Regions from separate parts of the Colwellia sp. Bg11-28 genome, predicted to be linked through region 1. Evidence: predicted binding sites of a transcription regulator. Region 1 holds the regulator's gene; each other region holds the start of a gene.
What was found. The regulator sigma-54, encoded in region 1, starts transcription at its own class of promoters, with help from an activator protein. The targets are predictions, from matches to a motif close to GTTGGCACGNNNNTNGNNT.

Region 1 (8,461 bases):
TTTACCTAAAAACTGTATCTGCTGCACTATTTTCCGCCTTGAAACTGATTCATTTAATTAACTCTTTTTGACTATATTTTAATGAGTTCATCACTATAAGCTGGTGCTTCATAATGAAAAGGCACCGCGCCATCAGCTTCACCTTGAATAAACTGTTGTACTAGAGCAGAGCTATCTTGGCGTATTTGATCAGGTGTACCGTGGCCAATAATTTTCTTTTCAGCAACAATATAAATATAATCTGCGATGCTCATAACTTCAGGAACATCATGTGAAACCACTATAGAGGTTAACCCCAGCGCATCATTTAATGAACGTATTAACCGGACAATGACTCCCATAGAAATAGGGTCTTGGCCAGCAAAAGGTTCATCGTATAAAATGAGTTCAGGATCTAATGCAATAGCTCTTGCTAGTGCTACCCTACGGGCCATTCCTCCAGAAAGCTCACAGGGTTGTAAGTGCCTTGCACCTCGTAAACCAACAGCTTCAAGTTTCATCAAAACAATTTTTTCAATGATGGCTTCAGATAATTGGGTATGTTCTCTTATGGGGAAGGCGATATTATCGTAAACACTCATTTCAGTGAATAATGCTCCACTTTGAAAGAGCATGCTCATATCTTTACGGACTTCATATAAGTCAGCGCGCGATAACAAAGGGATATTTCTGCCTGCAAAAAATATATTGCCACTTTCAGGCTTTATTTGGCCACCAATCAAACGAAGTAAAGTCGTTTTACCAATACCACTCGGCCCCATAATAGCGGTAACTTTGCCTTTAGGAATAGACAAACTGATATCGTCATAAATCACCCGTTCACCTCGTTTAAAGGTCAGGTTTTCAATTTCAACCAAATTTTCTTCAAGTGCGGGATTTGTCATGGTTCAACGTCACTGTTGTTTATTGTCTGAATTTACAATAGGAATTCTTTTAATAGAGGTGATTTTACCTGAGCGGTAACAATTCTTCATTAGAAATAAACAAATAACAGCGCAATAAGTGTAAAAATTAGAGGTTAAATTGTAAGAAAGTGATCGTTTTTGCTCAAAAGTAAGACAAAAGAATATTATTTTCCTCCAGTTGACATTATTTACTTCTTTTTTGCCCAACAACCAGCGACAATTTACCCTTAACTTTGGAGTCATTAATGCTAGAACAAATAATTATATTACTCATTGCCCTTGTTGCTTTAGTTTGGAGTGCAGATAAGTTCGTTTTTGGTGCTTCATCATTAGCAAGAAACTTAGGTATTTCGCCAATGATAATTGGATTAACTATCGTTGCTATGGGTTCTTCAGCACCAGAAATGATGGTGGCTGCAACAGCATCAATGCAAGGTAACCCAGATACTGCCATTGGCAATGCTATTGGTTCAAACATTACCAATATTGCCTTGGTACTTGGTATTACCGCTTTACTACAACCGTTAACCGTTTCATCACAAACAATAAAGCGTGAAATCCCCCTTATATTAGCCGTTACCGCCTTAGGATATTGGTTACTTATCGATAATCACTTTAGTTTCATTGAAGGTATTATCTTGATATCTGGCTTTGCCATCTACATTATTACACTCCTTGTTATCACGTTGAAGAAAACAAAGGGTAAACCCAGTGATGATCCGTTGATTATTGAGGCAGAACAAGATGTTGCCGCCGCCGTCAGTATGAAGTTATCTTTAATTTGGCTGGGTGTTGGAATCATTTTATTACCATTGAGCGCGAGCTTTTTGGTTGATTCTTCTGTATATATTGCTAAGGCTTATGGTATTAGTGACTTAGTTATAGGCTTAACTATTATAGCGATAGGTACCAGTTTACCTGAGCTCGCCGCTAGCATTATGAGCATCATTAAAAAAGAAGATGATTTAGCATTAGGCAATATAATAGGCTCTAACATTTTTAACATTTTAGCTGTTCTCCCAATAGCCGGTCTAATAGCTCCTGGTAATATTGACGCTTTAGCTGCCAGCAGAGATGCGCCTTATATGTTAGGTATTACTTTGCTGCTATTTATCTTATGTTTTAGTCGTCGCTTAGGTGCATTTAGAATTACTCGTGCCAAGGGTGCATTATTACTGTTAAGCTTTATCGCTTATCAGGTATTACTTTTTAGTCAATTGTCATAATAAAGGCTGCTGTTAATTAATCATTATGAAAAATTTCAAAGAATTAGCAAAAAACGTTATTGAGATTGAACAGCAAGCCATCGCTGAACTAGTACAGTTTATTGATGATAACTTTGAACTTGCCTGTCAACTCATGTTTCATTGCAAAGGACGAGTAATCGTCATTGGCATGGGTAAATCAGGTCATATTGGTGGTAAAATAGCGGCTACACTTGCTAGTACTGGCACACCATCATTTTTTGTTCACCCTGGAGAAGCTAGTCATGGCGATCTAGGCATGGTCACTAGCAATGATGTGGTTTTAACCATTTCTAATTCGGGTGAAACTAGTGAAGTACTTGCTATTATTCCGGTTATAAAACGCATCGGTGCTAAATTAATTTCTATGACTGGCAACACTGAATCTACCTTAGCTAAATTAGCCGATACCCATGTTTGCATTAAAGTATCGGCTGAAGCTTGTCCTCTTGGTTTAACGCCAACATCAAGTACCACGGCAACCCTAGTAATGGGTGATGCATTAGCCGTTGCTTTACTCAACGCGCGTGATTTTACCGCAGAGGATTTCGCTTTATCTCACCCTGGTGGCAGTTTAGGCAAACGTCTATTACTGCGCCTAAGCGACATTATGCATAAAGACGATCGCGTACCTATGATTTCGGAAAATGCTCTTATCAAAGACGCCTTAGTTGAAATGTCCTTAAAAGGCCTGGGCATGACTGCTATAGTTAATGAACAACAACAACTAGTCGGTTTATTTACTGATGGTGATCTTCGCAGGGTATTAGACAATAGGATAGATATCCACAGTGAAAGTATTAACACAGTAATGACCCATAACCCTAGTGTAGCGCAGAGTGATATGCTTGCCGCACAGGCGCTAAAAATAATGGAAGATAAAAAAATAAACGGCCTTATCATTGTCGATAGCAACAATATACCTGTAGGTGCAATGAATATGCACGACTTCTTAAGTTCCGGAGTACTTTAATGAATACCCTATATGGCAATGTAGAACACAACGTTTTAGCTAAAGCGCAACAAATAAAGTTACTGGTATGTGATGTCGATGGTGTATTTTCTGATGGCAGAATTTATTTAGGCAATGATGGTGAAGAGCTAAAAGCTTTTCATACAAAAGATGGTTTTGGCATTAAGGCCTTAGGTGCTAGTGGCGTTGATGTTGCGATTATTACGGGAAGAACTTCAGCTATCGTTGAGTATCGTATGAAAGCATTAAATGTTGCACATATTATTCAAGGCCAAGAAGATAAGTTACCTGCATTAATTGATTTAATTGAACAATTAAACATTACTATTGAAGAGGTAGCGTACATTGGTGATGATGTACCTGATTTACCTTGTATTGAAGCCGTTGGCTTAGGCATTAGTGTTTCCGATGGACATCCTTTAGTTCTTCGTTCTGCCAATTATACCACTTTTACTCGTGGTGGATTTGGCGCCGTAAGAGAGACATGTGATTTGATCATGCAAAGCCAAAATAGCTTAGACAATGCATCAGGCGCCAGTATATGAATCGATTAAATAGCCTAGCGCTATTTGTCTTACTGCTTAGTGCGCTAATTTATGGCATTATTGAATGGCGTAGTGCATCAATAGAACAAGATACTTTAATTGTTGATGAGCAACGTCCGGATTTTATTGCTGAGCAGCTAGAAAGTAAAATCTATAGTGACTTAGGGCAACTCTCCCACACTATTGAAGCAGAAAGAATGGAGCATTACTCTGATTTGGAAGTCAGTTACTTTGAATTGCCGAATTACACATTATATCCGCAAAAAGAAGGCCAGCCATGGAAGGTCAGTGCGCAAGAAGCGACACTTTACAAAGACAACCGTGTAGAGCTAAAGAATCAAGTACATATTAAAGCGACAGAAATTGACGGCTTAATAAAAGAGATTCACTGCAAAACAATAGCATTAGATTTAAAAACCAATATCATTAGTTCAGAGCAATCAGTTGTTGTGGTGGGAAGAGATTTCACCATGTACGGCTCAGGATTAATTATCGATTTAAACACAAAAAAAATGACCTTAATCCAGCATGAACGTACTATTTATAAAAAACATGATGAAAGTTAATTTAATTAAAAAAACAGTTTCAGTTTTAGCCGTAGCCTCAAGTTTACTCTTTGTCAGTAACGCTTTGGCGGCAATAAAAGATTTGGAACAGGAAATAATTATAGTCGCTGAAAGTCAAGATGCCGATCTAAAAAATAAAATTATCAGTTATTTAGATAATGTTATTATTCGTCAAGGCTCTATTTCTATTACCGCCGATGTAGTTAAAGTCTTTAGTCAAGTTAATAAGAAGAATGATGAAAAAAATGAAACTTATTTGGCAAAAGGCAAACCTGCTATATTCGAGCAACAACTAGAAGATGGTAGCTTAATTACCTTGCAGGCAGATGAAATAACCTATAGCCCTAACTCGAATACAATCATTATTTCAGGTAATGCCCTAGTCAAGCAAGCTGGAAGTGAAGTCAGTGGTAATGAAATAACTTATAATACTGTCAGTGAAAAACTACAAGCACGGAGCGCTAATAATCAGCCTGTTACTACTATTTTACAACCAACGGTACTCAAGAAACAGAAAGAGACTTACGAAAAATCTAAAGAAGAAAAACCAACTGACAAGGTAGTAGAAAAAGAAGGCGACAGTAGTGACAACTAACACAGTGAAAACAACACCTGTAAATACACTGATTGCCGATGGTTTATCGAAGTCTTATAAAAGTAGACAAGTCGTTAAGAATGTTAGTTTGCAAGTTGACGCAGGACAAATAGTTGGCTTATTAGGCCCCAATGGCGCCGGAAAAACCACATCCTTTTATATGATTGTTGGCTTAGTCCCCAATGACAATGGCTCGATCAAACTCAACGGTCAAGACCTTACCCTTGCTCCTATGCATGAAAGAGCCCGAAGCGGTATTGGCTATTTACCTCAAGAAGCCTCAATTTTTAGAAAGCTAACTGTTTCTGATAATATTATGGCGATATTACAAACACGTAAAGAGCTTAGTGAAACCCAGCGCGCTGAGAAACTTGAAAATTTATTAGAAGAGTTTCACATTTGTCATATCAAAGACAATACCGGCATGAGCTTATCCGGTGGCGAAAGACGAAGAGTTGAAATTGCCCGAGCACTCGCTGCAGATCCTCAATTTATTTTATTAGATGAGCCCTTTGCTGGTGTTGACCCAATTTCGGTTGGCGACATTAAAAAAATCATCTTACACTTAAAGCAGCGAGGCATAGGTATCTTGATCACAGACCATAATGTGAGAGAAACATTAGACGTTTGTGAGCATGCTTATATAGTTAGTCATGGTGAAATTATTGCGCAAGGTAATGCAGATCAAATTCTTGCTAATCAAAAAGTCAGAGATGTATACCTTGGCGAACAATTCACGCTATAGTAAAGCGATAGGCTAGTATATTTAGCCAGAATGCTTAATAGAATAGTAGTTACCCATTGTAATAGCGTAACTACTAAGAATAATAAATAGGAAATCATATAACCTAGATGCGCCCTACACTACAGCTCCGTATTGGACAACACTTAACAATGACTCCACAATTGCAACAAGCTATTAAGCTGTTGCAATTGTCTACGTTAGAGTTACAACAAGAAATTCAAGAAGTTTTAGAGAGCAATCCATTACTTGAACTTGATGAAAAAGCTCAAAGTGATAATTCAAGTGAACAAAATAATCTTGAAGAAGCCTTTTCATCCAATACTAATGAAGAAAAAACGGATCAACCTGCGGGTGATGGTAGTGAAGAACAGCAGGCCAGTATTGACGAAATCAGTACTACTGAGGCGATGGAAAAAAGTGATATACCAGAAGAACTAAATATAGATACTACTTGGGAAGAAAGCTACAGTGCTGGGGTATCAAATACTGGCGCAGTAAGTAGCCCTGCTGATGACTACACCTATCAGGGTGAAACCACTGATTCCATTCAAGATCATTTATTATGGCAAATGGAATTAACCCCTTTCAGCGATACTGATAAAACCATCGCAATTGCTATTATAGAAGCAGTCGATGACGCCGGTTATTTAACTGTATCACCAGAAGATATCTTAGAGAGTGTTGGCACTGAAGGGCTCGAGCTTGATGAAGTAGAAGCCGTATTAAAACGTATTAATATGTTTGATCCTATTGGTGTCGCAGCTCGCTCCATTCCTGATTGCTTACTTATTCAATTAAATCAATTTAGTGCTGATACCCCTTACCTGAAAGAAAGTAAATTAATAATCAACGACCATATCGATCTACTTGGTAATCGAGACTATCGCCAGTTAATGCGTAAAACCAAATTAAAAGAAGATCAGCTACGTGAAGTGATGCGTTTAATTCAAAGCTTGAACCCTCGTCCGGGTGATGCGGTAATTAAAGGCGATGACCAGTATGTTATTCCAGATGTTTCTGTTGAGAAAAAAAATGGCCGTTGGGTCGTTGAATTAAATTCTGATACTGCACCTAAATTGTCGATTAATAAACAGTATGCGGCAATGTCTAAAACAATGAAGTCGTCAACTGATGATGGACAATTTATTAGATCCAACTTGCAAGAAGCTAAATGGTTTATTAAGAGTTTAGAATCTCGCAATGACACACTACTTAAAGTGTCCAATTGTATTGTTCAACGCCAGCAAGGTTTTTTAGAACATGGTGCTGAAGCCATGAGACCTATGGTACTAAACGATATAGCTGAAGCTGTTGATATGCACGAATCCACCATCTCACGTGTTACAACACAAAAGTATATGCACACGCCAAGAGGCATCTTTGAACTCAAGTACTTCTTCTCTAGTCATGTCAGTACAGAGAATGGTGGTGAATGTTCATCTACAGCAATTCGTTCTTTGATTAAAAAACTTATCTTAGCGGAAACACCTGCTAAACCGTTAAGTGATAGTAAAATGGCTAACTTATTAGCTGAGCAGGGAATAAAAGTGGCACGACGTACAATTGCTAAATATCGAGAATCATTAGCGATACCACCGTCAAATCAACGTAAGAGTTTACTTTAGAAGACTACAATAAAAGGATCATGTTTATGCAAATTAATCTTTCTGGACACCATGTTGAAGTAACTAGTTCATTGCGCGAATATGTCGATACAAAATTCTCAAAATTAGAACGACATTTTGATCACATTAATAATGTCCATGTTGTACTTACCGTAGAAAAGCTTAATCAAAAAGCTGAAGCTAATGTTCATATGAATGGCAGTGAAGTATTTGCTTCTGCAGTCAACACCGATATGTATGCCTCTATTGATACCTTAGTTGATAAACTTGATAGGCAGATTCTTAAGTATAAAGCTAAGGTTTCTCATCATTAAGTTGAGTTAGCCCGAAAGACCGCTTTAAAGTAATTAAAGCCTATTAAAGCAGGCGTCCTGAGCTAAATGATTTAGCGTAAGTGGCGCCTTAAAACCATTAACACGATTATGCAATTATCCGAAATATTAACAACAAGCTGTACTAGTTGTGATGTAGCAGTAACCAGTAAAAAACGTATTCTAGAAAGAATTTGTCAACTCGCTGCGATTCAAATAACTGATATAGAGCAAGATGAACTATTAGATAGTTTACTCAATAGAGAAAAAATGGGTAGCACTGGTATAGGTAACGGTATTGCGATCCCACATGGTCGATTGCCCAATACAAGTAAAGCTGTTGCGGTGTTAATAACAACAGAAAAGGCAATCGATTTTGATGCCATAGATAATAGAGACGTAGATATTTTTGTTGCCTTATTTGTGCCCGAAAATAGCTGCCAAGAACATTTAGATACGCTACAAAATATTGCTAAACTATTTAGTGATAAAAAGATGATCAAGCAAGTACGAAAATGCAATGATAATCAGGCACTCTATAACTTAATTCAACAAGCAAGCTAGCAATATATATACCCAAGCCACTTGAAGCTGTGTGTTTCAGGACCGCTGAGCATAAGCGGCTCAGGGGCCGCCATAGGGCTGGTTTAGAAACGCTTTATGCTACGTTATTGATTTCGACAAGAGAATAACTATTCTCTTCAATCAATGTCTTGCCTAAAGGCGTTTCTAATTCCAGTTGAAACCTGCATCTTCATGTGGCTTGGGTATAAGTTGCCGCGCATTCGGAATAGTATAAATGAAATTAATCATTGTTAGTGGTCGCTCAGGCTCAGGTAAATCGGTTGCACTAAGAGTTTTAGAAGATCTTGGTTATTATTGTGTAGACAACATCCCTATTAATCTTCTGCCGGCATTAACCCATACTGTTATCAATGACTATGAAAACGTT
Region 2 (8,461 bases), on a different contig from region 1:
ACTAATTTAATACTGGCCCTAACACGAGTACCCGCTTTAACTGGATAAGGAAAGCGCACTTGATTCAAACCAAAATTAATAACCATCTTTGCTTCTGGATAAGGGTTACTATCTAAATCTACTGAATTAGTTAACTTGGGAATTAATGACAAGGTTAAAAACCCATGTGCTATTGTCGCTTTAAAGGGCGACTCTTTCGCTGCACGAATAGGATCGGTATGAATCCATTGTTTATCACCTGTGACTTCGGCAAATTGATCAATACACTCTTGCTCTACCTCATGCCAATCACCTACAAATGTTACTGTATCGATTTTTTCAAGCAGGCTTTTGTAGGTTTTTTCTGCTTGTGGTACTTGTATCAATACCTCCTCGGGTTTACTTTCTTCCGCATCTACAGGACTAAATTGAGAGAACCAAGGGTTATTTAGCGTATTTCTAAAAGGCATAGTGATTTTGTTATTGAATAAATTTGATAAGTTCTTAAATTTAGGCTCTAACTTGGCGATAAACTGATCATTTTGGTGTTGTAAATTTTTTCTCTTTTCTCTAATAAACGCTATAACTTTCATATAGTAGCCTTATCAATATCTTGATGCCTAAATTTATTGTCTATCCGTATTTTAAATTAACTATACACTACGACATCAATAAATTATTAAAGTGAATCCATTCTCTCTAGATCAACTCGGCTTTGGAGTATTTCAATTAGTACAAGTGGCAATAATAGTTAGGCTTAAATTGAGTTAAGCCTAACTTAATACGATTAATCTTCTACGCGAACGCCCCAAACATCATGTTCATCGGCATGAATGATTTGTACCCAAATTTGGTCACCTGGTTTGGCATCATAATCATCTGACAAATAAACTTTACCGTCAACTTCTGGTGCATCCATATATGAACGGCCTACAATACCTAAACCATTCACTTCATCAACAAGAATAAGGTATTCTTGACCAATGCGTGCTTGTAATTTATCGCTACTGATTTTCGCTTGCACTGCCATAAAACGTTGCAGACGGTCTTCCATTACTTCATCTGAAACATGATCAGGTAACGCATTAGCGGTAGCACCTTCAACAGGTGAATATTTAAAACAACCAACTCGGTCTAATTGTGCTTCTTCTAAAAAGTTTAATAACTCTTCAAATTCTTCTTCTGTTTCACCTGGGAAACCAACAATGAAGGTTGAACGAATAACTAATTCAGGACAAATCTCTCGCCATTTGGCAATACGCTCTAATACTCGGTCTGAGCTACCAGGACGTTTCATTAATTTTAATATGCGTTTGTTTGCATGCTGAAATGGAATATCTAAATATGGCAGTATTTTACCTTCCGCCATTAATGGAATGATTTTATCCACATGTGGATACGGATAAACATAATGAAGGCGTATCCAAACGCCCTGCTTCGCTAATTCTTCACATAATTGCTGCATGTGAGTTTTAACTGGCATGCCATCCCAGAAATCTGTTTTGTGTTTTACATCAACGCCATAAGCAGAAGTATCTTGTGAGATCACTAATAACTCTTTTACACCCGAATCAACTAAGCGTTTTGCTTCACCTAATACATCACCCACTGGACGAGAGTCTAAATCGCCGCGCATTGATGGAATAATGCAGAACGTACAGCGGTGATTACAGCCTTCTGATATTTTTAAATAAGCATAATGCTTAGGCGTAAGCTTAACCCCTTGCGGCGGTACTAAATCAATAAATGGGTTATGTTCAGGTTTAGCGACATGTTCATGTACTTGAGCCAAGACTTCATCATAAGCATGAGGACCAGTAACACCTAATACATTGGGGTGTAACTCAATAATTTCATCTTTCTTAACGCCTAAACAACCAGTAACCAACACTTTACCATTTGCAGCTAACGCTTCGCCGATGGTATCTAAAGATTCTTGTACTGCGCTATCAATAAAACCACAAGTATTTACAATCACTAATTCCGCATCATCGTAGCTATTGGTTACGTCATAACCTTCAGTACGAAGTTGAGTAAGTATACGCTCACTATCAACTAAGTTTTTTGGGCAGCCCAGACTTACGAAGCCTACCTTTGCACCTTTTTTTGATGCGCCTGAGTCAACAACGGCTTGATGTTGCTCTGCAATCATTTTAGAGGGAATATCTAAAGTCGTTGTTTGGCTTTCTGCAGAATTACTGCTTTTCTTTGGTGTTTGCGGGTCGAATTGTTCTACGGTCATATTGCTCTCAACTTACTCTATATTTTTTGTAACAGGTGCTTTTTCAAGTATCTAATCAAGAGAAGAGCAGCGTCATAAATGGTGGTTTTAACGCCTTTATTGCAAACTCAGGGTGTTTGCTTAGGCGATTGTTCAATGCGCGGGATTATACAGGAATGTTTTGTTGGATGGTAATAATCGTACAAGTAAAAACAATGTAAAGAAAGCAACTTTAAAACAACATCTTACAAACATCATAGTGTCCGATTACTTTACACTAAGGATGTTGTGCTCAATAAACACTCAGCTATCATAGTGAAAATTAACAATTAAATATAGCTGGCTCAATTAATACTACACAAAGGTACAATAACTAGAATCCATTTCTATTATCAGGAATGTATTACAAGGGAAAATACGATGAATATGAAAATGTTAAAAGCGGCTTTGGCTGGTTTGGTTTTATCTGTTAGTAGTTTTGCTAATGCTGGAGTTATTCCATTAGGTAACTTAGAAGATGGTACTGTATTTTCTGGTACTGTCATCGGTGACGATGATAGTTTTATAGCTTCACTCGGTGATTATTGGACTTTTAATGGAGCCGCAGGTGACATAATTGATATTGATATTAACAGAACTGAAGCATCACCAGATTTAATTGCTACTCTATTTTTTGGTGATGTTACAGGGTTGGATGTCGATTCACTTAGCCCTGACGGTTTAATCAATGGGCTCCTTGTATCAAATGGTGTTTTTGGCCCATTAACAGTAATAGATACTCAGGATGATACGGAAAATGATTCGTTTGGAGGTCCTTTTGGAGATCCACGGTTTAATTTATCCTTATCTTCTACAGGCACTTACACTTTACTTGTAGCTACTTTAAGTGCCCCTGGTTCGTATGAAATAAGCACTACTGGGATTACATCAGTCCCAGAGCCTTCTACCCTTGCGATCTTTGCATTAGGCATTATGGGTTTAGCTGCACGAAGATTTAAGAAACAATAAGCCAAACTACTCACTTTTAAAAAAAGCACCATAGATACTGGTGCTTTTTTATTGCCTGTAATTTAGTTAAATTCCCCCTAATCGTTTGCTCAAACCACTACTTCGACAGTAACTTACGCTTATCACTCATACCCAATAAGCCAGTTATGCTAGAAAACTATTCAAACAAAGCATCAGTCAATTGCATTGTTCGACAACACTTAATTAGACCATTGTTCAAGTAAGCCAAAGACGGCGAACTTGGTCGGTTCGTTTGAGTGTATTGATTATACTGAAAAAAATCTGAAGTATTATTGAAATGCTATAGTGACTTTTCCGCTGCAAAGCAACGGCTGAATTAGTTTAGGCAGTCAAGAGATACAAAACCCATTTTCACAGCGCAATTTGAGTCTTTATTTTCATTCGCTGAAAAATGAAACGCACCAGTTTAGACCGTAGAATAAATATAAACTGGTGTATTTATTAATGCACCTCGTATTAAAGTGCTTTAAATATTTGCTCCACACTATCTTTAGCATCACCAAACAGCATTTGAGTATTGTCCTTAAAGAACAATGGGTTTTGCACTCCAGCATAACCCGTACTCATTGAGCGTTTGAACACAATAACTTCTTTAGCATTCCAAACTTCAAGCACCGGCATTCCTGCGATAGGGCTAGTTGGGTCTTCGGCAGCAGCGGGGTTAACGGTATCATTCGCGCCAATAACCAATACTACGTCAGTCTCTGAGAAATCATCATTGATTTCATCCATACCTAAAACGATATCATAAGGCACTTTTGCTTCAGCCAGTAATACGTTCATATGTCCTGGTAGACGACCAGCCACCGGATGTATAGCGAAACGAACCTTTATTCCTTTATTTATGAGTTGTTGGGTCAGCTCATAAACAGGATATTGCGCTTGAGAAACAGCCATACCGTAACCTGGGGCGATAACGACAGATTTGGCATTACGTAATAAGTCAGCAACCGCTTCCGCATGCACTTCTGTGTGCTCACCGTAGTCTTTATCGTTATCAATAACAACGTCTGTACCAAAACCTCCGGCAATGACACTGATAAAAGAGCGATTCATTGCCTTACACATAATGTAAGATAAAATAGCCCCTGACGAGCCAACCAAAGCCCCCGTAATGATGAGTAAATCATTACTTAACATAAAACCAGCAGCAGCTGCTGCCCAACCTGAATAAGAATTTAACATAGAGACAACAACTGGCATATCTGCACCGCCAATTGAAGCAACCAAATGCCAACCAAATACCAAAGCCGTAATAGTCATTAAGAATAAGGCTATATTTGAACCGTCATGATTGACAAAAGAAAGTAGCAATAAAAAGCTGAAAATCCCTGCGGCTAAATTCATTTTATGACGATGAGGTAACATTAAGGCACTAGAGCTTATCGTTCCACGTAGTTTCGCAAAAGCGACAATAGAGCCAGTAAAAGTCACAGCACCAATAAATATTCCGATGAAAATTTCACTTAAGTGTATTTTCATAGCGGTGTGCTGGGCTGCTGTAAGCACAACACTATGCCCCGAATCAAAATAGCTATTAAAACCAACTAACATGGCAGCTAAACCTACAAAACTATGCAAGATTGCAACAAGCTCAGGCATTTGTGTCATTTCAACTTTATTCGCTAATCTTAGTCCAATTCCTGAACCAACAACCATCGCAATAATAATGATAAAGACATTAGAAACCCTTGGATCAATAATGGTGGCAAGTAAAGCGATAGCCATACCAGCCATACCAAATAAGTTCCCCCTTTGAGCCGATTCTTGTTTGCTTAAACCTGTTAAACTGAAAATAAATAATAAAGCAGCAATCACGTATGCTGCACTAATGAAGCCATTAGACGCTATTTGTGTAGATTCCATACTACTCCCCTACTTACTAAACATTTTTAACATACGACTAGTGACTTTAAAGCCACCGACAATATTGATAGTTGCCACTAAAGTCGCTAATGTGGCGAGTATCTGTACTACAATATTGTCCGAGCCTATTTGTAATAATGCCCCCACAATAATAATGCCAGAAATCGCATTGGTGACACTCATCAAAGGTGTATGCAACGAATGACTGACGTTCCAAACCACGTAATAGCCAATAACACAAGCAAGTACAAAAACAGTAAAGTGAGTAAGGAAATCTGCAGGAGCAATACTAGCCACCCAGCCAAATAACGCTATTCCAGCCCCTATAAAAGCATATTTTTTAATTGGAGAAGCGACTTCTTCAATCGGCTCAGCAGCTTCAACTGTTGCTTTTTTCACGGGCGCTGCACTTACTTGAATAGGCGGAGGTGGAAAAGTAATTTCATCCTCTTTAACTACTGTCATATTACGAATGACTACATCATCAAAATCAATATCAAGCGTTCCATCTTTGTTCTTACATAATAACTTAGTTAGATTCATTAAATTATTAGCATAAAGCTGTGAAGCCTGATTAGGTAAACGTGACACTAGGTCAGTATAACCAATCACTTTTACACCATACGTATCAACAACTTTACCAGGGACGGTACATTCACAGTTACCTCCACCTGCAGCAGCTAAATCTACAATCACACTGCCTGCCTTCATTGATTCAACCATTTTTTCAGTGATTAATTTCGGCGCTGGTCTACCCGGAATCATCGCGGTGGTAATAATTATATCAACATCCTTGGCTTGCTCTGCAAACAACGCCATTTCGGCATCAATAAATGCTTTACTCATTTCTTTGGCGTAACCATCACCCGAGCCAGTATCTTCTGGCTCTTCATAGTCGAGTTCAAGAAATTCAGCTCCCATGCTTTCTATTTGCTCTTTAACTTCTGGACGTGTATCAAAAGCTCGTACAATGGCACCTAAACTACCTGCGGTACCAAGTGCGGCTAGACCGGCAACCCCTGCACCAATTATCATCACTTTAGCTGGCGGCATTTTACCAGCTGCGGTTATTTGCCCAGTAAAAAAACGACCGAAATGGTGAGATGCTTCAATAACGGCGCGGTAGCCCGCAATATTTGCCATTGAACTCAAAGCATCCATTGGTTGAGAACGGGTCATCCGAGGTACCATTTCCATGGCTAAGGTAGTAATTGACTTGCTTCGCAGGGCTTCTAATAATTCAGAGCTTTGCGCTGGCGCAATAAAACTAAGGAGTGTTGAGCCATCATTCATTAACTCAACTTCTTCTAGTGTGGGCGCGTTTACTTTAAAGAGAATTTCGCTTTGCCAGCAGGCTTTCTTCGAGACAATTGCTGCATTAGCATCGCTAAACTCTTGATCGGTAAAACTCGCCTTAGTACCCGCACCTTTTTGTACTTGCACAGTAAAACCTAATTTAATTAATGCACTAACCGAGCTTGGTGCTGCTGCAACCCGACGCTCACCTAAAAAAGATTCTTTGGGTATACCTATTCTCATTTGAATTTCCTTAGTATATATATGAATAATTTTTTCTGACATGGCTTGTTCAAAATTAATACAATAAGCTGTTAAATTGCAAGCTCTATTTGAAGCATAGCTTACTGAAATGTTGCGCTTCGAACATTGTAGCTGGAATGTATAACCTGGTTTTTTGGTTTTGGATCGAATTGTCTACAGTCGGAACTATCACAAAATCAAGGTGACAGCTAAGGCAATTTTTTAATGCATGGAATTATTCATAATAATTTTTGCTGGATGGTAATATTCGTATTTGTTAAACCAATGTAAATAAAGCAACTTTAAAACAACAACTTATGCGCATCATAATGTCTGTTTTTTTTACACAATGGAAATTGCGCTCAATAAATACTCATCTATCGTAATGAAAATTAACAATTAAATATAGCTGGCTCAATTAATGCTTAAACAAATGTACAATAACTAAAAGTCCATTTCTATTATCAGAAATGTATTACAAGGGAAAATACGATGAATATGAAAATGTTAAAAGCGGTAATTGCTGGATTAGTTTTATCTGTTAGTGGTTTTGCTAATGCTGCCTTAATTACTACTGGTGACTTCACTGATAATGGAGGCGGTAGTTATACAATAACTACGGTTAGTGGTAATGGTGCTACAACTACAGATTCAAGTATTGAATCTTTTCTGTCTTTGGTAGCTGGTTCTCTAGATGTTTTGTCTACAGGAAATGCAACAACTGGTTCTGCATTTGGTAACAGTATACATGTGAATGCTGGACAAATATTTTCATTTGATTGGGTTTGGGATTCAAATGAGAGTAACTCTTCAAGTTATAATGACTTTGCTTTTGTAACACTAGATCTTGATGGCATTAGCTTAATTGCAGATACAAGTACGGCTGATAATAGCGGCGGCACTTTTTCGTGGTTAGCAACATCAACTGGTACACTTAACTACGGAGTAGGTATTCTTGATGTTAGAGATTCGATTGTTGATTCATTTTTAACCGTATCTAACGTACAAGCAGTCCCTGAGCCTTCAACCCTTGCTATCTTCGCTTTAAGCATTATGGGATTAGCAGCTCGTAGATTCAAAAAATAGTAAGCTAATTTTCCATACAACCTTCTACGATTAGAGGTTAGTAAAATATAAAGCACCATTAACTGGTGCTTTTTTATTGCCTAAAACCTGTGAATATCACTCAAACGCCTTCCTAGATCACTATTAAGACTTACAGCTTTATAATTAATGACCTAACTGCTTTCAATTATTAATAGCAATTAGTACTAAGGAAATTTTTTAATGCGCAGGGTTGCAGGGTTGCAGGGTTATACGAGAATGTTTTCTTAGAGGATAATACTCACACTTGTTAATTAATGTAAATAAAACAATTTTAAAATAAAAAACTAAAAAAAGATGGTATAATTAATGCTGTAAACAAAAGTAACAATAACAATGACTAAAGATACCTTTCTATTTTCGGAAATGTATTACAAGGGAAAAACAATGAAAATGTTAAAAGCGGCTGTTGCCGGATTAGTTTTGTCTGCTAGTAGCTTTGCTAATGCGGGAATGATTACAAATGGTGACTTTTTGACCAACAATTTAACCGGCTGGACTACCATTCCAACATCAGATTACGCAACAGCATCAAGTGGTGTTTTTATGACATTTGACAATAATGGCTTGAGTGGTCTTAGTCAAGAGATTACAACTAGTTCTCTTTATAGCTATGAGTTAACTTTTGACTCTTATGCATCCCAGATATTAGGTAATGAGATGGAGTTTCGCATTGATAGCGATATTTTCTCCGTAGTTACAACTACCTCGTGGAATACGACA
Region 3 (8,461 bases), on a different contig from region 1:
TTTGTTTTTTGGGGCTCGATTAGCCTTTAACGACATGCAGAGTAGCGAGGTATTGATGGGCTTTGGCAGTGATTTAGATCACAACGCTTTTAGTTTCCTTATTGAAGCTAGTCGTCGTTTTGGTGATAACTTTATTGCGAGTTTTGATGTGCGGTTATTACAAAGTAACGAATCGAATGACTTATTGTACACCTTAAGCAGTGATGATCATGCACAGTTGTCTCTAGCTTGGTATTTCTAGTAAATTAGAATTTTTACTTAATCTGTTAATGAACAATACTTCAAAATAAAAGCCAATAAGTGACATAACTTATTGGCTTTTTTATTGCGAGAAATCATTAAAGAATGACAGTTGAAAGGAAATTAGTTACCAATCAAACCATTAACATGAGCAACGACACTTCTTCCTAACGCACTGGGTGCATAACCGCCTTCAAGCACAGAAACAATTCTGCCTTTACCATATTCTTCAGCGATGATTTTAAGTTCATCGGTGATCCAACGATAATCTGCCTCTGTTAAGCTAACGTGTGACATCTCATCTTCAATATGGGCGTCAAAACCAGCCGAGATAAGGATCAGCTCAGGTTTGAATCTATGCAAGGCAGGTAACCAGTGTGCAGTTAATTTTTCACGGAACTGCTCTCCCTTAGTGGTTGCAGCTAATGGTGTGTTGATAATCGGTGGAGTATCACTCTCCTTAATTTCAAAGGGGTAGAGCGGATATTGATAGCTTGAGCAAAATAGATAACCTTTGTCATCTTCAGGGGTGGCATTAAAATGATTGGTTATAATATCTTCAGTGCCGTTACCGTGGTGAACATCAAAATCCACGATTGCGACGCGTTTTAAACCATACTTTTGTTTGGCATACGCGGCAGCTACAGCGACGTTATTAAAAAAGCAGAAACCCATGCCTTTATCGTGTTCTGCGTGATGACCAGGGGGCCTTGTGGCACAAAATGCAGCACCTAAGGTGCCTTCCATCACTAAATCTACAGCATCAACAGCAGCGCCTGCTGAATACATAATAGAAGTGAGGGTTTTTTCATTCATCACAGAATCTTCACCCACGGTAAAATTTTCTTCACCTTCATTTGGGGCATTATCAAAAACAAAATCGATATGTTCTTGCGTATGCGCTAAGGCTAGCAAGCTTTTATCGATAGGTTTAGAATCAAATTGACGCACCACATAATCTAAACCGCTTCGAATTAATTGGTCTGAAATAGCCGTTAAGCGCTTACCATTTTCCGGGTGATGCTCACCCATATTATGTTCGCCACATCGATAGTGGCCTATTATTCCTACTGGCATAATTATCCCTTATAATTTTAGTGTTTTTCAGTATCACCCGTTTCCGGTGTCGTTAACGTTAGCTCTAAGCTAACTTCATCAAAATCTTCACTTGGCTGGCGCACAAAACCTGCACGTTCGAAGACTTTTAACATAGAGCCATTATCTCGTCGCACACAGGCAACTAAACTATCAAGCTTACGAATTTTAGCGATGGCGATCATCTCACCCAATAGGGTACTTGCCATGCCTCGACCACGTAGACTCTCTTTAATAACAAAAGCCACCTCACCGCTATTCATACTTTCAATATAATAATATCGAGCAACGGCTTGTATCGATTCACCTAAAGAGTTTTTCTTGGTAAAACAAAGAGCAAGGTCTGTGTGTTGATTTACGCTGACCAAATTACAGGACTTTTCACGCGTCATCTGGGTAATATGATGGTTATAACGCATGATTAACGTTTCTTTATTATGAGAATAAAAGAACTCTTGTAATTTACGTTCATCAGCCGGCGCTAATGCCCTTAATGTGTAATTAATATCGGCAAAATTAAAGCGTTTCATTTCTATGGTGCCTAATTCAGGCACCGAGCTAGGAGAGCTTTCTTGATACTCAGGCACCCAATAATGTTTACGAACATCGTTAAGCAATTTATCTCTAAATTTAGGATGAGCGATACGAATCAGCTCTAGTGCGCGTTCGCGAATACTTTTACCTTGCAACGAGGCGATACCAAACTCGGTAACGACGAAAGCAACATGACCGCGAGAAGTCACTACGCCGCCGCCTTCAGTTATATGGGCAACGATACGAGAAGTTGTACCATCTTTGGTTGTGGAAGGTAGAGCTATAATTGCCTTACCGCCTTTACTTAAAGAAGCGCCACGAACAAAATCTACTTGTCCACCAATGCCACTATAGAATTGATAACCAATAGAGTCAGAAACTACTTGTCCGGTTAAATCAACTTCAATGGCGCTATTGATTGACACCATGTTGTCATTTTTGGCAATTTTTACGGGTGAGTTAACATGTTCTGAAGGATAAAACTCAATATGAGGATTACCATCAACAAAGTCATATAATTTTTGGCTGCCAATACAGAAGGTTACTACGGCTTTGCCTTTGTGGTAGGTTTTTCTACGGTTATTGATAACCCCTTTTAGCATGAGATCAATCACACCATCTGAGATCATTTCACTGTGAATGCCTAAATCTTTATGATTACCTAAATAGGTTAATACCGCTTCTGGGATCTTACCGATACCAATTTGTAAAGTAGCACCATTGTCTATTAGCATAGAAACGTATTGACCAATTTGTTCAGTACGTCTATCCATTTCAGGGGCAAAAATTTGTGGTAAATCTTGCTCTGCATTTATCCAACTATGAATTTGATTTACATGAACAAAGCTATGACCATTGGTACGTGGCATTTTAGGGTTTATTTGGGCGATGACATATTTGGCAGCTTTTACTGCTGCAGAAACAATATCTACACTCACGCCTAATGAACAGTAACCGTATTCATCAGGTGGACTCACCATGATCAGTGCTGCATCAAGCGGTAAACTATTTTCATTAAATAAACGTGGAACATCAGAAATAAAGCAAGGTGTATAATCACCACGCCCTTCGGCGATAGCTTCACGAATATTCTTACCGCCAATGAACAAACTATTTACTTTAAATAAGTCTTTATGTTCAGGTTTCGCCCAAACATTCTCAGACAAAGTTAAAATATGAACGGTTTCAATATCATGTAGCCCTTTGCTATTGGCTATCAAATCATCTATTAAGGCATTAGGTACGGCGGCATTAGAGCCGATAAAAATACGATTACCTGATTTTAAGTAATCACCCCATTTGACACTATCACGTTGCTCGTCTTGTGCTGTCATGAAATTTCCTTGACTAATATTTACTCGTTATGTGCTAGATATGTACTAGGTATATACCCGTTACCAATCAAAGTGCTGAATTTCAGTGGGAATTAAAACCACTTTAGGCTAGGTAAATAATTTAAGCATAGTCATTCTATGGTTTGATTATTTAACGCCGAATAAAGTGATTTTAAACCCATCAAAGAAGTACTTGAGCAATACCACTTCATCGTTGCTGTGAATTATAATGGAACAACCATTATTTCATCACAGCGCCTTGAATTGAAATTGCTCAAGCACTCTGAAAACTGCATCTTGAATGATAACGGGTAAATTCAGTATGCTCTCATAAATAAGGCATTTATTGATCACTGTCAATTGGACGTTTGTTATATAGATATTTGTCGATATTTATGCTGTCAATTATCTATTTTTAATACAAACTGACGTTCGTATTTCTTAAGGTACGTTCTAAAGGCACTTAATTGAACCAACTTTGCACATCAAAATTCAACAGCGCCAAACAAATAAGTTATAATCGCATGTTTTTAACGTGATTTCAGAGTGTTTTACTGCAATCAACTTTTACTTTTAAAGGGTTTAGCTTAAGTGTCGACAGAGAAAATTTTTATTATTGGTTTACCGAGAACGGCAACCACCAGCGTGTGTTTAGCAATGTTAGAGCAAGGTTATAAAACGGCTCATAATGCGTATACACAGGATTCATTTTCTCAAGCACAAGTGTTAGCTGATACGCCAATATTTTGTGACTATCAAACACTTGATAAAGACTTCCCTAATAGTCGGTTCATTCACTTAACGCGTGCTCCAGAGCTTTGGCTTCCTTCAATTAAGCAACTTTTACAACGCATGTTAGTTAACTTACAACGTACTGATGGAGGGTTTAATCCCCATATAAAGCGTTGTTACAGTGAAACCTTCTCTCCATTAACCGAAGAGAATATTAACAGTGATGAGTTCTTGCTAGATTGTTACACCCGTCATCAGCAAGGGATTACTGAACACTTTCAAGACAGACCTCAAGATCTGCTTACCATAGATGTAGGTGACGAAGGGAGTTACTTAGCCATGTTGTCTTTCCTTAATATTGAAAAAGAAAAAGCAAGAGAGGGCGGTTTTAAACAAATAAATATTGGTGGTAAAGTGAGAGCCTGGCAGCACCTTAATAATCCGCTAAAAGTAGAGTCTACTAATAAGGGCCGCATTGATAAGGTGCTTTATTAGCTGCGATAAAAGTAATTATTAAACCCCTCAGTGGTTAGCTATTGTAGAGTGAAAAGTTCACAGGTAAAATCATGCCAATTTCGTCAATTAAATTTCATTAAATAAATATATACCCGTTCCACTTGAAGATGCATGATTCAGCTGGAATTAGAAACGCCTTTAGGCATGGCATTGATTGAAGAGAATAGTTATTCTATTGTCGAAATCAATAACGTAGCGTAAAGCGTTTCTAAACCAGCCCCTTGGGGGAAGGCTGAGCAAATCATACTCAGCGTTACATTTATTTTTAAGGGAATGACCCTTAATAAAAAAATGCGCCTTGATTATGAATCGCTCAGACTTCCTGAAACGAGCATCTTCAAGTGGAACGGGTATAGTCTTAGAGAGTAGTAACTATGTTTGAATTAAAACACCACACTGGTCAAGATTGGGTTGATGCTGTAATGGCTGATTTTAACCGTTTTTTACAAGACCATGCGGCAGCGGAAAAGAAAGCCTCAGGTATGGCAATGGCAATGTTATCTCATTATCCAGACAAAGCTAAACTTGTCCGTGCTATGACTGATTTAGCTATTGAAGAGCTTATTCATTTCAAACAAGTACTAAAGTTACTTGTGGCTCGCGATGTTACCTTAGGTCAAGATAAAAAAGACCCATACATTACTCAAATTCGTGCCTTATTTCGTAACGGTACTAGCTTCTTTTTAATGGATAGATTGCTTGTTGCAGCAGTTATTGAAGCCCGTGGTTATGAGAAGTTCTGGTTGGTTTCACAAGCACTGCCTGAAGGTAAAGACAAAGACCTTTATGAAGCGATTGCTAAATCAGAAGAGAAGCATAAAAACTTATTTGTTGAGCTTGCATACGAGTATTGCGATAAAGCAGAAGTTGATCAGCGTTTAGAAGAAATATTAATCGCTGAAGCAGAAATATGTGCAGGTCTCCCTATCCGCGCAGTACTTCACTAGTAGTTATTCATCATAGTAGTGTATTGCATCATTAATACGTCTAAAGTGCTCATTGACTAACATCGAATGTTTGAACAATGAGTGCTTTCATTTTATATTTTCGCAGCACATCTTTAAACTGAAAACCTCTCTTTCTTTCTGAATTACTTATTAAACATCTCAAATATTACTCTACCGTATTCCCCTTATTTTGGTCAAAATCACCATATAATTGTATCTGTATCACTCGAATATTTCTTTGTGTTCATAACTTTTTGTATTTAAAGATAAATATTTTTGGCATTGTCGTTGCTTCTTTATTTGTTAGAGTGTTACTCATTTGTAAATAAGTAATCACGAAACTTAAAAAAACAAGGAAAGTAAAATGACCGTTACCCTAAAAGATAGACCTATTGAAACAGTACGTAGTGAAGTGATTGACCAATTGATCATGAATTATAGTCATGCTGAATTATCTTATGAGGCTTTTGAACGTCGTTTAGACCAAGCTATGGAATTGGCTAACCATCAAGACTTAGTTGATCTAACCAGCGACTTACCCTTAGCTGTTGATAAAGCATATGTAGAAAATAAAAAGCAGGATTTAGCGCCTAACTTTTTGCCAGGTGAGGCTGAAGAAGTTGATACTATGGTGAATATATTCAGTAGTAGTAATCGTGGTGGAGCTTTTAAGGTGGCGAAAGAAATACGCTACTTTAGTTTATTCAGCAGCAGTGATATTGACTTTACCGACGCACGATTTAGCCAAAATGAAGTACGAATTAAAATATTTAGTTTGTTCAGTAGTGACAGCATTTATGTGCCAGAGAATATTAATGTAGCTTCTAAAGCTTTTTGTATTTTTGGTAATATTGATAATTCAGCTCCAACTAGTAATGCTGCAATATCGGCACCGACCATTATTATTGAAGGTTTTTCTATTTTCAGTAGTGTTGATATTACAATTAAACGAAGTATGAAAGAGCGCTTTGTTGAGCTGGCAGATAGTTTGAAAAATATATTTTCGTAATAAGAGTTCAGTTTATCTCACATCAAACGTAAGACTTCTATATAGTTAAAAGGTGCTACTTTTAGTAGGGCCTTTTACATTTTTTTTAACATAGCACTGACTTTATTGGTGGTATTTAAATTGCGACCTGAAGCTGGCTGGCCTAGACAAGCTTCTATATTAGTGACTAGTTTAGAGCGGCCGATACCATGTGGGGCATGTAAATAAAATACCTTGTCTTTTACAAGGTAGACTTCTGATTCAGCGAGGTATTTAGTCATTTTTTCTTGGTTTAACTCGATGGCATTATGGCAAAAATAAAAGTGCACGAACTTACCTTCGAATGTTTGATAGGGGTTATTTGTCATAGCGCTACTAAATTCTGCTTCATTCAAAATGAAGAGTTCAGGAGAAAAGCCAAAATTGTCCATTACAAGTTTATGAATGACATCGGCTGGATTAGTTGAGCTTTTTAAAACCACATTACCACTTTGAATATAAGAAGATATCTCTTCAAATTCAGCTTCTTCTAACAGAGGAACAAGCGCTTTCATAGGTAATAAATTTTTACCCCCAACATTAATTCCTCTAAAAAGTATTACATATTTTTCCATGTCAGTACCTTAAGTGTTTATGAATGCTCATAGGTATGAGCATTCATATGTATGAAACCTACAGTATTATTATCTCTTAACATACCTTAAAGTATTTAATTTTTAAATCGTACTTATAGTTAGCATAATTTTTCGTTGGATCTCTTTATCAAGCTTTGAGTCATTAAGGTTATTGAGCCGGCGATTAACCCCCATAATACAGAGCTAATATCCCATAGTGACAAGTTAGACGCTGTGACGAGAAAGGTAATGATTGCCGCTTCAGACATTTTATCGTCAGAGAGCGCTTGCTGAATACTACTATTGATAGTGGTAAATAAAGCCATACCCGCTAATGAATAAATTAGTGCATTAGGTAATGATGCGAAAGCTTGCATCAGGTATCCAGCAGAAATGGCCATTAATATATAAAAGCCACCACCAGAGATTGCAGCCCAATAACGCTTTTTAGGATCTTTATCCACGTCTTTAGTCATACATATCGCTGCTGTTATTGCCGCTAGGTTTATGGCATAACCACCAAAGGGAGCGGCAAGCATATTCAAAAAGCCGGTAACACTTAATATCGACGATACCGGGGCTTTATAATTATGAGCTTTTAATACCGCAATGCCTGGCAGATTTTGTGCTGCCATCGTGACTAGAAATAAGGGAATGCCAATGCCTAGTATTGCGGATATATTAAATTCGGGAGAAATATAGGTAAATTCACTTAGCTGCCAAGAAAATGCAGTAAACGTCATTAACTTAAGTTGCCACGCAAGCACTACACTAATGATCAACACGAATAACATGGTGAATTTTGGCATCAATTGTCTACAAACTAAATAGGTAAAAAACATGACGATTACCAGCAGTGGCGCCTTATTCATTTGATTAAATACATCAATGCCAAAATTAACCAAAATTCCACCCAGCATTGCAGAAGCAAGTTGAAAGGGCAGTTTGTTTATTAATTTTTCAAACCAACCGGTAATACCGCACAAGAAAATTAGCAATGCTGAGAACATGAAGCCAGCTATCGCTTCGTTGAGGTTAAAATTTTGAGTATTTGCAATAAGTAATGCTGCGCCTGGTGTTGACCAAGCAATCAGTATTGGCACACCGTAATAAAATGAGAGGGCAATCGACGTTATGCCCATTGATAATCCTAACGTTAATATCCAACTTGATGCGAGACTTGCATCACCGCCTAAGTTAATAACTGTTTGATAGATCAAAGCTACGGAGCTGGCAAAACCAATAACAACGGCAACCAATCCAGCAACAGTCGCGCTTATTATGCGATTGACTAACATACCTATTTCCCTCACAATGATTTTAATGTGCGTTATAGCGCACAATGTACCACTATGCGTTATAACGCACAAGGGAAGTAATGAGTATAAATTTCAACAATGCCATAGGTAGTCAACTAAAATTGGCGAGAACCAATAAAGGTTGGAGTCTTGATATTGCAAG

Region 2: a site for sigma-54 is predicted at 7,043-7,061, ahead of CXF79_RS02520 (PEP-CTERM sorting domain-containing protein). Genes of this name have one in related genera too.
Region 3: a site for sigma-54 is predicted at 5,674-5,692, ahead of CXF79_RS01975 (LiaF domain-containing protein). Genes of this name have one in related genera too.

What each region holds. Positions count from the first base shown of each region.
Region 1 is NZ_PJBA01000018.1:812,036-820,496, forward strand. Features, by position in the region: gene mlaE (lipid asymmetry maintenance ABC transporter permease subunit MlaE) at 1-27, opposite strand, end outside; gene mlaF (phospholipid ABC transporter ATP-binding protein MlaF) at 72-884, opposite strand; gene CXF79_RS20695 (calcium/sodium antiporter) at 1,151-2,131, shown strand; gene CXF79_RS20700 (KpsF/GutQ family sugar-phosphate isomerase) at 2,157-3,122, shown strand; gene kdsC (3-deoxy-manno-octulosonate-8-phosphatase KdsC) at 3,122-3,667, shown strand; gene lptC (LPS export ABC transporter periplasmic protein LptC) at 3,664-4,233, shown strand; gene lptA (lipopolysaccharide transport periplasmic protein LptA) at 4,220-4,828, shown strand; gene lptB (LPS export ABC transporter ATP-binding protein) at 4,833-5,573, shown strand; gene CXF79_RS20725 (RNA polymerase factor sigma-54) at 5,681-7,198, shown strand; gene hpf (ribosome hibernation promoting factor) at 7,225-7,512, shown strand; gene ptsN (PTS IIA-like nitrogen regulatory protein PtsN) at 7,621-8,073, shown strand; gene rapZ (RNase adapter RapZ) at 8,309-8,461, shown strand, end outside.
Region 2 is NZ_PJBA01000002.1:128,373-136,833, reverse strand. Features, by position in the region: gene CXF79_RS02545 (MaoC family dehydratase) at 1-572, opposite strand, end outside; gene rimO (30S ribosomal protein S12 methylthiotransferase RimO) at 767-2,221, opposite strand; gene CXF79_RS23560 (PEP-CTERM sorting domain-containing protein) at 2,621-3,208, shown strand; gene pntB (Re/Si-specific NAD(P)(+) transhydrogenase subunit beta) at 3,686-5,095, opposite strand; gene CXF79_RS02525 (Re/Si-specific NAD(P)(+) transhydrogenase subunit alpha) at 5,105-6,634, opposite strand; gene CXF79_RS02520 (PEP-CTERM sorting domain-containing protein) at 7,127-7,720, shown strand; gene CXF79_RS02515 (PEP-CTERM sorting domain-containing protein) at 8,126-8,461, shown strand, end outside.
Region 3 is NZ_PJBA01000002.1:6,829-15,289, forward strand. Features, by position in the region: gene CXF79_RS01945 (hypothetical protein) at 1-241, shown strand, start outside; gene CXF79_RS01950 (histone deacetylase family protein) at 364-1,317, opposite strand; gene CXF79_RS01955 (GNAT family N-acetyltransferase) at 1,335-3,203, opposite strand; gene CXF79_RS01960 (sulfotransferase) at 3,795-4,430, shown strand; gene CXF79_RS01970 (tRNA-(ms[2]io[6]A)-hydroxylase) at 4,826-5,398, shown strand; gene CXF79_RS01975 (LiaF domain-containing protein) at 5,763-6,407, shown strand; gene CXF79_RS01980 (DUF1697 domain-containing protein) at 6,482-7,000, opposite strand; gene CXF79_RS01985 (benzoate/H(+) symporter BenE family transporter) at 7,120-8,319, opposite strand; gene CXF79_RS01990 (helix-turn-helix domain-containing protein) at 8,379-8,461, shown strand, end outside.